2 regions of the Vibrio mangrovi genome follow, and region 2 is predicted to be linked to the other one. Evidence: riboswitches for the same ligand, from Rfam matches in the RefSeq annotation. Region 2 holds a riboswitch; the other holds the start of a gene.
What was found. A riboswitch is a leader RNA that binds a small molecule or an ion and turns the genes downstream of it on or off. The one in region 2 is predicted to bind lysine.
Positions count from the first base shown of each region.

Region 1: it holds a riboswitch for lysine, as region 2 does, so the genes downstream of both, OCU74_RS06660 (Na+/H+ antiporter NhaC family protein) here and lysC (lysine-sensitive aspartokinase 3) in region 2, are expected to answer to the same signal.

Region 1 is NZ_AP024883.1:1,463,905-1,470,837, reverse strand. It holds gene hisD (histidinol dehydrogenase) at 1-522, opposite strand, end outside; gene hisG (ATP phosphoribosyltransferase) at 528-1,427, opposite strand; His leader region at 1,503-1,630, opposite strand; gene OCU74_RS06660 (Na+/H+ antiporter NhaC family protein) at 1,796-3,376, opposite strand; lysine riboswitch at 3,496-3,680, opposite strand; gene OCU74_RS06655 (H-NS histone family protein) at 4,034-4,435, shown strand; gene OCU74_RS06650 (inosine/guanosine kinase) at 4,566-5,870, opposite strand; gene mnmA (tRNA 2-thiouridine(34) synthase MnmA) at 6,548-6,933, shown strand, end outside.
Region 2 is NZ_AP024883.1:475,273-482,205, reverse strand. It holds gene OCU74_RS02050 (PglL family O-oligosaccharyltransferase) at 1-1,132, shown strand, start outside; gene OCU74_RS02045 (pyridoxal-phosphate-dependent aminotransferase family protein) at 1,139-2,284, opposite strand; lysine riboswitch at 2,473-2,650, shown strand; gene lysC (lysine-sensitive aspartokinase 3) at 2,759-4,120, shown strand; gene metH (methionine synthase) at 4,207-6,933, opposite strand, start outside.

The sequences.
Region 1 (6,933 bases), 990 kb from region 2:
CTGGCATAACTTCGCAACATACAGGATTTCATCGGCAATCGGCGGAGGCGAACATAGTACAACTTTCCGGCAACCGGCAATCTGAGCCGGAACACCCAGCATTAATACGGTTGAAGGAAGCGGCGCACTTCCACCGGGAATATACAGACCAACAGTATTGATAGGACGCGTGGTTTGCTCACAAACCACACCTGGCATGGTTTCCACTTTAATCGGCTGAGGAATTTGTGCCTTGTGGAATTTCGCAATATTAGTGTAGGCCTGATCCAGTGCCTGCTTCATATTCTCGGAAAGACGAGCTGAAGCCGCTTCAATTTCCTGTTCCGAAACCCGAATCGTCTCCGGACTTGCCTTGTCAAATTTTGCAGTCAGTTCCCGTAGTGCCTGATCGCCGTCCCGACGAACCTGCGCGATCACTTCTGCCACAGCAGCCGTGATGTTCGCGCCTTCCGTAATCGCCGGACGCTCCAGAACTGAGGCCTGCTGCTCTTTACTTAAAGATTGCCATACAACAGTTCTCATTATGATTACTCCATCATTTTTTCAATTGGCAAGACCAGAATCGAACTGGCACCCAGAGCTTTTAATTGCTCCATCGTTTCCCAGAACAGGTTTTCTGAACTGACCAGATGAACCGCAACTTTTGATTTGTCGGCAGAAAGTGGCAACACAGTCGGGTCTTCTGCCCCTGGGAGCAGTGCTTTGATATCGACCAGTTTATCAACCGGTGCATGTAACATGATATATTTTGACTCTTTCGCCTGTTGAACACCGTGCATCCGGGTCAGCAGTCTGTCAATCAATGCAGCTTTATCAGCAGCAAAGTCGCCGGCACGTTGGATCAGTGTCGCTTTAGACTGGAAAATCACCTCAACTTCTCTGAGACCATTCGCTTCTAATGTTGCCCCTGTTGAGACTAAATCTGCAATTGCATCAGCCAGACCAGCCCTTGGTGCAACCTCCACAGAACCTGTCAGCATACAGGTTGTAAACGGAATATCTTCACGATCCATATAAGCTTTTAGCAAATGAGGATAAGTGGTCGCAATTCTCATCCCATTCAGGTCCTGAGGACCGTTGTAAGTCTTATCTTTATCGATCGCAATAGACAAACGACATCCACCAAATTCCAGACGTCTCAGAGAAACAAAATCATTTGGTTCATTCAGGGCCAGACGATCCAGACGAACTTCTTCAAGAACATTCTCACCGACGAATCCCAGATCCACGACGCCATCCATAATCAGTCCCGGAATATCGTCATCACGGACAAGGAGTAAATCAATCGGCATATTCAGTGAGTGAACGACTAAACGCTCCCCCATCACATTAAACTTCACACCGCACTGTTTCAGGAGTGCCATACACTCTTTACTCAGGCGACCTTTCTTTTGAACTGCAATTCTCAGGCGTTGTTGTGCTTGCATAAATAATTCCTTGTCGATGATTCTTGTTCTTTGCTGTAACCGTTCTTTGGTATAAACCGTGGTAATAAAAAGAGTATAAAAAAACCCTCGGAATTACTCCCGAGGGTTCATTGAATTTTTTTCATTTCACCTCCGGGAGAATCCTGTCTCCCGGGTATGCGCTCATCTCCCGAAAGACAAATTAGGGATGATGATGGTGATGAATGTTCATAACAAAACTGTTTTTCATAACGAAACCGCGCATACTTGGAAAAATCTTTAACTTGCCAATCAAGCTTCGTTCACACTATACAAGCTTGAGGGATTTTGCAACCCCCTCTTTTGACTTTTTATGCAGATCAGGCAAATAACTTTCTGACAAGTGACGTTCAGGCAAAATCAGAAAGTGTCTCTCTGGATTGTTGCCGGATCCGAAAAATAAAACAGGCACCGGCAAATACAGCAAAAGTCACAACCAGAGACAGGCTGACTGAATCACTCAGTCCCAGAACGATATAACCCACGAGCGAGATAAAGGCAACCAGTAAAGCATATGGCAACTGAGTTGCAACGTGATCAATATGGTTACACCGGGCACCGGTCGAAGACAAAATAGTTGTATCAGAAATCGGAGAACAGTGATCACCAAACACTGAGCCAGCCAGAACCGCAGCCAACATCGGCATCATCAACGTCAGTTCCGTGGCTCCGGCAATATCTCCGGCAATCGGCAGCATTATACCGAATGTACCCCATGACGTTCCGGTTGCAAAAGCCATACAGCCAGACAGAACAAACAGTATTGCCGGAAGCCACTGCACCGGGACATTCCCCTGAGCCATAGATGACAGATAAACACCGGTTTGCATGTCTTTAATGACCGCGCCAATCGTCCAGGCGAAAAACAGAACTAAAATCGCACCGAACATTGATTTCATTCCGATGAGTAATGTTTTCAGCACAGTACCTGCCGGAATTCTCTGCCTGAAAACAGAAATCAACGAGATCAAAAGACCAACTAAACCACCATCGATTAGAGACATACCAACATCAGTATTTTCAAAAGCTCCCAGAATACTGAATGCTTTATCATCGGCAGCAAGAGATTGCCAGCCGGTAAAAATCATCGCAGCGACCGTTGCGACAACCAAAGCAACAATCGGCACAATCAGATCGTTAACACTACCAGACTCACTTTCCTGAATATTCAGTTCATCTTTCAGTTCTATCGCCTGATCATCCCGGCCGATTCCGGATGCTACACCAAGCTCATGTTGTTTCATTGAACCAATATCCAATTGAAATACAATCATGGCAAAAACCATTAACAGAGCAAAAATGGCATAGAAATTCATTGGAATTAACTGAATGTACGCATTCAACGGGGTATATTCGGTCATACCATGGGAAACCAGAATGCCACCAATAATCGTCATGATATAAGCCCCCCAACTGGAAGCCGGCATGATGATACACATCGGGGCTGCGGTTGAATCCAGTATATAAGCCAGTTTCGCCCGGGAAACCCCAAAACGGTCAGTAACAGGACGGGAAATGGATCCGACGGCCAGACTATTAAAATAGTCGTCGACAAAAATAAAAACACCGAGAAAAGCAGCCAGCAACTGCGCGCCTTTATTACCCTTCACTTTTTTCTGGGCCCACAGAGCAAATGCACGGGTTCCACCAGAGAGAGTTAGCATTGCAGTCATCATTCCCAGCAGGAGAAGGAACCCGATGATGCTCATATTCCAGCTGTTGATGGCACCGTCTTCAACGACAAGCGCATAGACCTTGCCTTGTATATACCCTAATGAAGAGAACAGTGAATAATCGGTAAGGAGGAATGCCCCCAATAGAATACCGATCCCTAAAGAAAGTAGTACTCGTCTGGTTAAGATAGCCATACCCAGAGCAACAGCGGGAGGTAAAAGTGATATCAGAGAAGTGGAAAAATCAACTAATGTCATGATCTTCAATAACCAATGATTAAAATATGGTAAGAGATCTACTGCATTGTAATTACATGAATAATCTGTCTGCGTAATTTAAAGATGAACTAAGTGAAAGGAAAAATTGATTCACCCAGTCCTACAGTAGCGCTCCATAGTTACACAAATAAATAGACTATGGCAGTGTTGCCCCTATTCGAGAACAACCCCAGCAAACGGCCTCGATATTACACGTTTACTTCGGCAAAAAAGCCTTTCAACCCAGGTCACAGGCATCACCCTAGCTTGGTTTACTGATCTTGATTGCACCTCTACACGGACTAGAACAATTCACTACCACTCAGACAGGACGATGGTAGTATATGTTGACGACCGAATTAGAACGGGCCCATTGTACAAATACCAGAACCATTTGCAATAGATTTATCCTGAACATAAATGAATCGGTATATCAATAAGCAGTTAAAATAGCATCAACTCCAGATAATAATTCAGGCTAACAAATCAAGTTCATATATGATGCTCGTCGTAATTAATGGAAATTTAACGGTGATCTTTACATTATTTTACGATTCTGCCAATTTTTTATATATTATTAGTTCGTTAATGTTGTCAGAATAAATATCAGGGTTTATTATTAGACTGTGTTTAAATTAAAGTTGTAGGAATTACAAAATGTCGGAACTAACTAAAACTCTACTGAATATTCGCAGCTTACGTGCTTATGCACGTAATTTAACGCTTGTTCAGTTAGAAGAAGCTTTAGAAAAATTGACATCTGTTGTTGATGAACGCAGAGAGTCAGAAGAGCAAGAACGTGCAGAAAAAGAAGCTCAGGAAGCAAAACTTGCTGCAATCGCTGAACAAATTGCACAAGATGGTATTGATGTAGATGCGTTAATTTCGGCACTGTCTACCGAAGGTAAAACAAAAGGTAAACGTGCTCCGCGTCCTGCAAAATATAAATATATCGACGAAAACGGTTCAGAAAAAACCTGGACAGGTCAAGGTCGTACACCATCTGTAATTCAGAAAGCCCTCGATGAAGGTCGTTCTCTGGATGAATTTGCACTCTAATGCAAAAATAAACAAAAATGAAAAGGCTCCTTTGGGAGCCTTTTTTATTGTTTATTAGTCAAACAATTTAATACTACCCTTTGATCTTAGAGTTATTATTCTAGTTCAGATCTTTCATCGCAATTTTTTGTTATCGTTCCCAATATGCTTCTTCTAAACTATCTTCTCTTTCCGGTAAACCTTTTGATAATCTTGGCGAATGCTGATTTAACACTTCATAGCTTGCACGATTAGAATATTTGCATACCTGCGAGAAAGACGAATAGGTAATAAAATCATATTGATGCTTACTCGAATTTGGCACATTAATCTTATGGTATCTATTTGCAGCCATATCATGTAATAAAGCAGACAGCGCCGCATCACCAGCCCCATTAGTATTTTTAATGACTTCAGGCCCCCCCATATAAGGTGCAATATGTGAATAAACTTTTACCGGGCGGGAGCAACACGACTTCACCATTGGGCGGCTAAACTCGTAGCGATTAAATTCAGGGATACTTCCGGGTAATAAAGGTAAGCTTGTTTCCCTTTTTGCGTTTTCTTCTGTATATCCAGCCATAAATAACCCAACCGGACCAGCGGTACACAACACTAAATCAACCCATTCAAGTGCTTTATTCGCAGCCATTAAAGGTTCGGTTTCTCCGGTTAATGCATGGCCTTCATCTTCATTCATGGCTACAACAGTAATGTGCTGCTTTAAAAATTCCTGCCAAAAAATCGGGTCTTGTTCAATCACATGTTTCGTACCCAAAGTTAATACAACCGGAACATTATATTTCTTCGCATATTCGATCGCCTTCATTGTGGCCTCAGGCATAGGATCACCAGACTGACAACGAATTAAATATGCGGTTAACACTAGAGCAGAAGCCGACTTAAAAATACTCTCCGGAATACTTTCCGGTTGTAACTGATTCATCTGCCCTTCACTGATTGCAAATGTTCTCTCTCCGCTTGAGGTAATCAATGTAAAGCATCGACCAATAGCACCATCTACTCCCTGTAAATAATTAAGATCTACCCGGCTGGATGTATTGCATAAATACCGATATCCATAGCTACCGATTCCGATATTTTTACACATAACTCCCAATAAAGTTGAGCGATCGTCAGCTAATACCGAATAATTATGTAATGTATTACCAATCGTTCCACCCGCATACTCATTAGTAATCAACTGACGATCAACAAGCTCGGAGTAAAGTTGTTCTGCTGATTTGTCATCAATTACCAGAGAGTGCCCCATACTTAACCCATATCGTTGGATTAAATCTTCATCAACCGTAGCTTCAATATCGACAAGTACCTGATCGATACCAATCACGTGTGTATGTGATGTACTTTTTTTCTGTGAACTTTGTAAAATAAGAAGATCCCTATCATCGACAGGGAAATAATGTTTTGACTTACGCTGGCCGGGAAACTTCATTCTTCTGATAAATAGTAAATTAAAGGACAGCGTAAGTTTAGCCTTCAATATGCAGCTCGGCAATGGCCTCAGCAACAGTAATCGATTGCACTTCGAACATTCATCAATTGTCTTCAGCTACATATGAAAATATGTTATCTGCGCATTGCAAATAACACTTAATTTCAGTTAAAAATTTAACATTAACTGTATAAATTTATTAACTTCGTTCCAAATTTTTGACGTATTTGTCGCCATATATAATCTTGACAAATAGGTATTCAGTGTCTACCGAACACAAAATCACCATCCAGTTATTACTCAACTATTTTTATAATCATTACATATATATTTTGCTGATAATCTTTACGCTTCTATTCACTTTTTTTCATTTCATTTATTACTTCAGAAAACATCCTTTAAAATACTAAGGATAAATTTTCTTACAAAAAAATAGTCTCATATTGCATATTGATATAGTCGTCTGTTTTATTAATTTAAAATATCAATTTCTATTCAATAACTCTCATGAGTTCAATCATTGGCTTATGACTAATGTTTTCGGTTAAAAGGACATCTTAAAGACATTCAGATATATATCTGAATACTACCTGAGTACATACTGTTGTGAAGGTCTGTAACCGTCACATTCTTTCTGATAGAATCAGCCCCCTCAGCAAAACAAGTGGTATTGAGAAATGTCAGTAAACCGGGAAGCAAACACACAGAAGAAAGTTATCGTAGGAATGTCCGGTGGTGTAGATTCATCTGTTTCCGCCTATCTTCTTCAACAACAGGGCTATCAGGTTGAAGGCCTGTTTATGAAAAACTGGGAAGAAGACGATAACGAGGAATACTGTACAGCTGCCGAAGATCTCGCTGATGCTCAAGCCGTCTGTGACAAGTTAGGTATCTACCTTCATACCATCAACTTTGCCGCCGAATACTGGGACAATGTATTTGAATATTTTCTTGCGGAATATAAAGCAGGAAGAACACCAAATCCTGATATCCTGTGCAACAAGGAAATCAAGTTTAAGGCCTTTCTTGACTTTGCCGAAGAGGTTCTGGACGCCGATTACAT
Region 2 (6,933 bases):
GAAGAAATACCAGACTCAAATAAGTATTGCTGGCCTGCTGTACATCACACCATTACTTTCAATCCCTCTTTTAGTATTACTCCGCTCTGTAACCGGATGGGGAGTGACGCTCATTGGGATTCTGGCAATATTTCCTTATCTCTATCGCTTTGCCAGCAGAAAAAGGCTCTGGGGATGGAGTATTTCTATCGGGGCAGGAACGCTACTTGGCTTCATCCTGATTCAGGCACTTTACTCAACGCCATTTAGCTCTCAGTACTTAAAACGCCTGTCACCTTTATCAGGCAGCCTGACTCAAACAGTAGATATGTTGATAGAAAAGCCCTTTACCGGCTATGGCTACGGACATTTTGAAGAAGAATATGTGCTATACAGTTCACGCCAACATCAACTAAACCCGGATTATCCATCCCCATTGGCAGGACTGTCACATCCGCATAATGAGGTGCTTTACTGGGGAATTGAAGGCGGTCTCCTGCCTATATTTGCGATTACTCTGGCCGTTCTATTCGTTCTGGGGCGTATATATTATGCAAAACCTAAAACCCGTCTGGCGACACTCTCCCTGCTTTTCCCAATCGCATTAGAGTGTCAAATCGATGATGTATTTTGTCTGTCCGCCATTCACTGGATAACCTTCATCATCCTGCTGTTTTGGGTCGATCAACGCGTTGCAAAATACAAAAGCGTATCACTACATACACTGGCAACCCGTATTTTGCAGGGAACAATGATTGTATTACCTGTTTCAACACTGCTTTACTTTGGAGCAATACTCAAAACACAGGTTATTTTTAGTCTATATAAGCAAGAACAAGATATTACACTACTGAAGAACATTCATTTCCCTTTATTATGGAAGGATCGTCTGATGCAGGAGCAACTTATCCACCAGTTGAAGCAAAAAGATACGGAAAAGCACCGGCAACAGTTGAGTACTTATATTCCCTGGTTACTCGGGTTAATCCAGAGGCAGCCCAGGCCGGTATATTATCAGTTGCTCATTACCTTATACCGGCACACAGGGGATATGAATCGTGCGGAACAATCCCGAATCGAAGCTGAGTATCTATTCCCTCAGTATTCTTTTACCATCTCAGGAAATGATGAACTTCCGCAGGAAATGCCATAAGCTGTTTTATCTCATGGGTACACTTGCCTGACACTGAGCCAACGCATCTTCCAGTGCTTTCAGACAAAGAGCAATATTCTCGGTTCGGGCACTATATCCCATTAAACCGATTCTCCATGCATTCCCGGCAAACTGTCCTAACCCGGCACCAATTTCCAGATTATAGTGGTGAAGTAAATAGGTTCTGACCCACTCATCCTCAATTCCTTCCGGAATTCGGACCGTATTCAGCTGCGGTAACCGTTCTGATTCTTCTACAACAAATGTCAGCCCCAGTTGTTCCAGACCACTTCTGAGCTGTTGATGCATCTGCTGATGTCTGCGCCACGAAGACTCCAGCGACTCTTCTTGCAATAGCAATAAAGCTTCATGCAAAGCATACAAGGTATTTACCGGTGCAGTATGATGGTAACTCCGTTTCTGTTGCCCGCTCCAGTATCCCATGACCAACGTCTGATCAAGGAACCAGCTCTGAACGGGGGTCTTCCGGCTCTTGATTTTTTCAATCGCTGCCGGAGAAAACGTCAGCGGAGAAAGTCCGGGAACACAGGAAAGACATTTCTGGCTGCCAGAATAAACAGCATCAAGCTGCCATTCATCTACATAGAGCGGTACACCGCCTAATGACGTCACTGTATCAACAATGGTTAACAGGCCATGCTGTTTAGCTAAACGTCCCAGAGCTTCAGCATCACTTAATGCCCCGGTCGATGTTTCAGCATGCACGAATGCCAGAATTTTTGCTTCTGGATGTTCCCGAATAGCCTGCTCAACTTTATCAACAGAAACGCTCTGTCCCCATTCATTATCAACCAGAACTGCATTTGCGCCACAGCGCACGACATTCTCCCGCATGCGTTCACCAAAAACACCGTTACGACAAACGATAACCGTATCTCCCGGCTCCAGTAAATTCACAAAACAGGCCTCCATTCCGGCACTTCCCGGTGCAGAAACTGCGATTGTAAATTCATTATTGGTTTGAAATGCATATTGTAAGAGTGACTTCAACTCATCCATCATCTGGATAAATAACGGATCAAGATGGCCAATTGTCGGCCGACTTAAAGCCTGTAACACCCGAGGATGAATATCAGACGGACCCGGGCCCATTAATGTTCTTCGGGGTGGGAAAAAACTTTGTATATTCATGAACTGACTCCTTTCATTCACATTCGCCGGAAATTATATATCAGGCTAACGCTTCTCCAATAAGAAAGCTATCCGACACAAGTCTAGTCGAATATGTTTCCGGAATCTGAGCCTATAGATAAAATTCATCAACTTCATCTAATTTGCCATTGACATTCACAAGGCAAAAACGTTCAATACCTAAGCTATCAAGCAGAAGAGGAGCACTGCCCAGGCAGGTATTTTGTGGAGCCTCAACTCCAAAACAAAATACTCAGGGGGAGTAGTGCCGAGACAGTCTATAGTTGTGGATTTGGACTGTCGGGTGAATGGGCTGAATCCCTTCAACTGTCATCAGTGCTAAACTGGTGGAGAGCTTCTGAGGTCTCCTTTCATGAATCACCTCTATCTTTGCTCTAGAAATACGCTCTTCAAACATTGGACGTTGGTAAACCAACAACATTTTTTATTTTAGGAAGTCGTGGGAGAAATGCCGTGAGTGCATTCAATGTCGCCAAGTTTGGCGGAACCAGTGTAGCCAACTTCGAAGCTATGAGTCGTTGTGCTGCAGTCATCGAAAGTAATCCGGACACAAAGCTTGTTGTCAGCAGTGCCTGCTCTGGTGTCACCAATCTGCTGGTAGAACTGGCTAATGGGGTTCAGGATGCAGAAAGACGCACATCAATATTAGAGCAACTGGCTGATATTCACTTTTCAATCATTGAGCATCTGAAAGAGCAGGACTCAGTCAAAGAAGCTGTACAAATGATTCTTGACACAATCGGCAGTCTTGCAGATGCAGCATCTTTTCAATCAAGTAATAAGCTAACCGATCACTTGGTTGCCTGTGGAGAGTTAATCTCTACCCATATTCTGACTCAGGTTCTGAAAGACCGGGGAATGGATGCTGTCAGGTTTGACATCCGTGAAGTACTGCGTACTGATGATCACTATGGCCGGGCAGAACCACAGATTGAAATCACTGCAACACTGGCTAAAGAAAAACTGGCTCCTCTATGTCATAGCCACCTTGTCGTCACTCAGGGATTCATTGGCTCAGACGAGCAGGGTAACACCACAACCCTTGGTCGGGGTGGTAGTGATTATTCTGCCGCCCTGATTGCCGAAGCCGTTCAGGCATCCGGTCTGGAAATCTGGACCGATGTACCCGGAATATACACAACCGACCCGCGTATCGCCCCCAAAGCTGCACCGATACCTGAGATCAGCTTCAGCGAAGCTTCTGAGATGGCGAATTTTGGGGCTAAGATTCTTCATCCCTCAACACTACTTCCTGCACTTCGTCACGGCATCCCCGTATTCGTCGGTTCATCGAAAGAACCGGAAAAAGGTGGAACCTGGATTCGGAGACGAGTGGAGAATTCACCCTATTTCCGGGCGTTGGCATTAAGAGCCAACCAGACTATGGTGACCATTCGTAGCGCAAAAATGTTCCATGCCTATGGATTTCTGGCGAAGGTTTTTGAAATTTTGGCCAAGCATAAAATCTCTGTCGATTTGATTACAACTTCTGAAATTAGTGTCTCGATTACTCTGGATAAAACAGATACTTCAGGTGGTGCTCCGGAGCTTCCCGCAGCAGCCCGGGCAGAATTGGAAGAGCTGGCTCATATTGAAGTTGAACGGAACCTGAGTCTGGTTGCTCTGATTGGTAATCATATGGAAACGAAAGGTTATGCAAAAGAAGTATTCAGCACACTGGGAGACTACAACATGCGCATGATCTGTTATGGTGCCAGTGACCATAATCTGTGTTTTCTCGTTGATGCTGATGACGCGAAGAGTGTCATTCAGAAACTACATCAGGATCTCTTCGAACAACAAGACAAAGCATAAGAGCCGAGGGCCATATTGATTAAAGAGGTTGGCAATGCCAACCTCTTTTCTACATTCCGTTCTGGAAACAGCGAAATTAAAGGGCATTATTCCATATTCGGGGCAAGCCACTTTTCAGCTTCTTCTCTGCTCCAGCCTTTTCTCTCTGCATAACTCTGTACCTGATCTTCCTGAATACCGGCAACTGCAAAATAACGGGAATCAGGATGAGAGAAATACCAGCCTGAAACGGATGCCCCCGGCCACATAGCGTAGCTGCTTGTCAAAGACATCCCGATATTCTCTTCCACCTGAAGCATTTCCCATATAGCTGCTTTTTCCGTATGTTCCGGACAGGCAGGATAACCGGGAGCGGGTCTGATACCCTGATACTTTTCCCTAACCAGATCATCATTCGACAGATTCTCATCTGCAGAATAACCCCATATCTCTTTACGCACCTTCTCATGCAAGTATTCGGCAAAAGCTTCAGCTAGTCGATCTGCAACAGCCTGAATCATAATGGCATTATAATCATCACCTTTTGCTTTATATGCATCGGCCAACTCTCTTTCACCAATTCCGCCAGTCACTGCAAACGCACCAATCCAGTCTTTTTTCCCACTGGAACGCGGCGCAATATAATCGGAAAGACAGTAGTTATAACCTTTCGGCTTTTGAGTTTGCTGGCGCAAATGGTATAGCCTGTGGGCAACTTCCGTGCGAGATTCATCGGTATAAACTTCAATATCATCTCCGACACTGGCTGCCGGGAATAATGCGCAAATCCCCCGGGCTTTCATCAGACCTTCGCTTTCAACCCGATCCAGAAATGCATTCGCATCGTTAAACAGGCGACGAGCTTCTTCTCCGACTTCCTCATGATCCAGAATCGCCGGATACTTACCCATCAAAGACCACGTCATGAAAAATGGTGTCCAGTCAATGTATCGGCGAAGCGTTGCAACGTCAAAATCATCAAATACCTGAATACCACTTTTTAGCGGAGTAGGTGGTGTATAGCTGTTCCAGTCAATCGCAACACGATTTGCCCTCGCTTCTTCGAGAGTTATCGGCCGGGTTCTCGGGGTTTTACGGGCATGTTGATCCCGGGTCCGTTCATAGTCAAGATTCAGCTTCTCAACAAATCCGGGACGTAATTCATCAGATAGCAGAGAAGTACAGACTCCCACAGCCCGGGAGGCATTATTCACATAAACCACCGGCTGATGATAATTCTGTTCAATCTTTACTGCGGTATGAGCCTTAGATGTGGTTGCACCACCGATCAATAAGGGCAGTTCAAATCCCTGCCGTTCCATCTCTTTGGCAACATGAACCATTTCATCCAATGACGGTGTAATCAGTCCGGATAAACCGACAATATCGACCTGCTCTTCTTTCGCAACCTTCAGTATCTGTTCACAGGGAACCATGACACCAAGATCAATGATCTCGTAGTTATTACACTGAAGAACTACCCCGACAATGTTCTTACCGATATCGTGCACATCGCCTTTCACTGTCGCCAACAGGATTTTTCCATTGGAAGTGCCAGCTTGCTTCTCTGCATTTATATATGGCTCGAGGTAGGCAACCGCCTGCTTCATTACCCGGGCAGACTTCACCACCTGCGGAAGAAACATTTTTCCCTCACCGAACAGATCACCGACCACATTCATACCATCCATGAGCGGACCTTCGATCACCGCCAGAGGTTTTGAGGCTTGCTGTCTGGCTTCTTCAGTATCTTCGGTAATAAATTCCGTAATCCCTTTCACAAGTGCATGTTCCAGGCGTTTAGATACCGGCCAGGTTCGCCATTCCAGTGCTGATGCATCGTCCGCTTTACCGACAGCATTTTCACGATACTCTTCTGCGATCTCCAGCAGACGCTCTGTGCTATCATCTCGCCGGTTCAGAACAACATCTTCAACCGCATCTCTAAGCTTTTCAGGTACATTGTCGTAAATCTCGAGCTGTCCGGCATTTACGATCCCCATATCCATACCATTTTTAAAACAGTGATAGAGGAATACTGCGTGAATGGCTTCCCGGACATAATTGTTTCCCCGGAAAGAGAAAGAAACGTTCGAGACACCGCCAGATACCATGGCATAAGGCAGATCCCTTTTGATGTCACCGACAGCATTGATAAAATCAAGCGCATAGTTATTATGCTCATCGATCCCTGTTGCGACAGCAAAAATATTCGGGTCGAAAATAATATCTTCCGGAGGGAAACCGACTTCATCAACCAAGATACGATAAGCATTGGTACAAATTTCAATTTTCCGTTCACGGGTATCAGCCTGACCGACTTCATCAAATGCCATCACAACAACAGCAGCACCATAACGACGAATCAGCTTAGCCTGATGAACAAACTTTTCTTTTCCTTCTTTCATCGAGATTGAATTAACAATCCCTTTGCCCTGAATACATTTTAAGCCAGCTTCAATAACCTCCCATTTGGAAGAATCGACCATCACCGGGACTTTTGAAATCTCTGGTTCAGAAGCACATAAATTTAAGAAGCGCACCATACAAGCTTCAGCATCCAACATCCCTTCATCCATGTTGATATCGATGATCTGAGCACCATTTTCAACCTGTTGTCTGGCTACATCTAAAGCTTCATCGTAAAGCTCTTCTTTAATTAAACGCTTAAATCTGGCAGAACCGGTAACGTTTGTCCGTTCACCAACATTGACAAACAGTGTATCTTTCTCAATCTGTAATGGCTCCAGACCTGACAATCGGCACGCTACTGGAATCTCAGGTAAAGTACGCGGCTTTACACCCTCCACAGCCAAAGATATATGGCGGATATG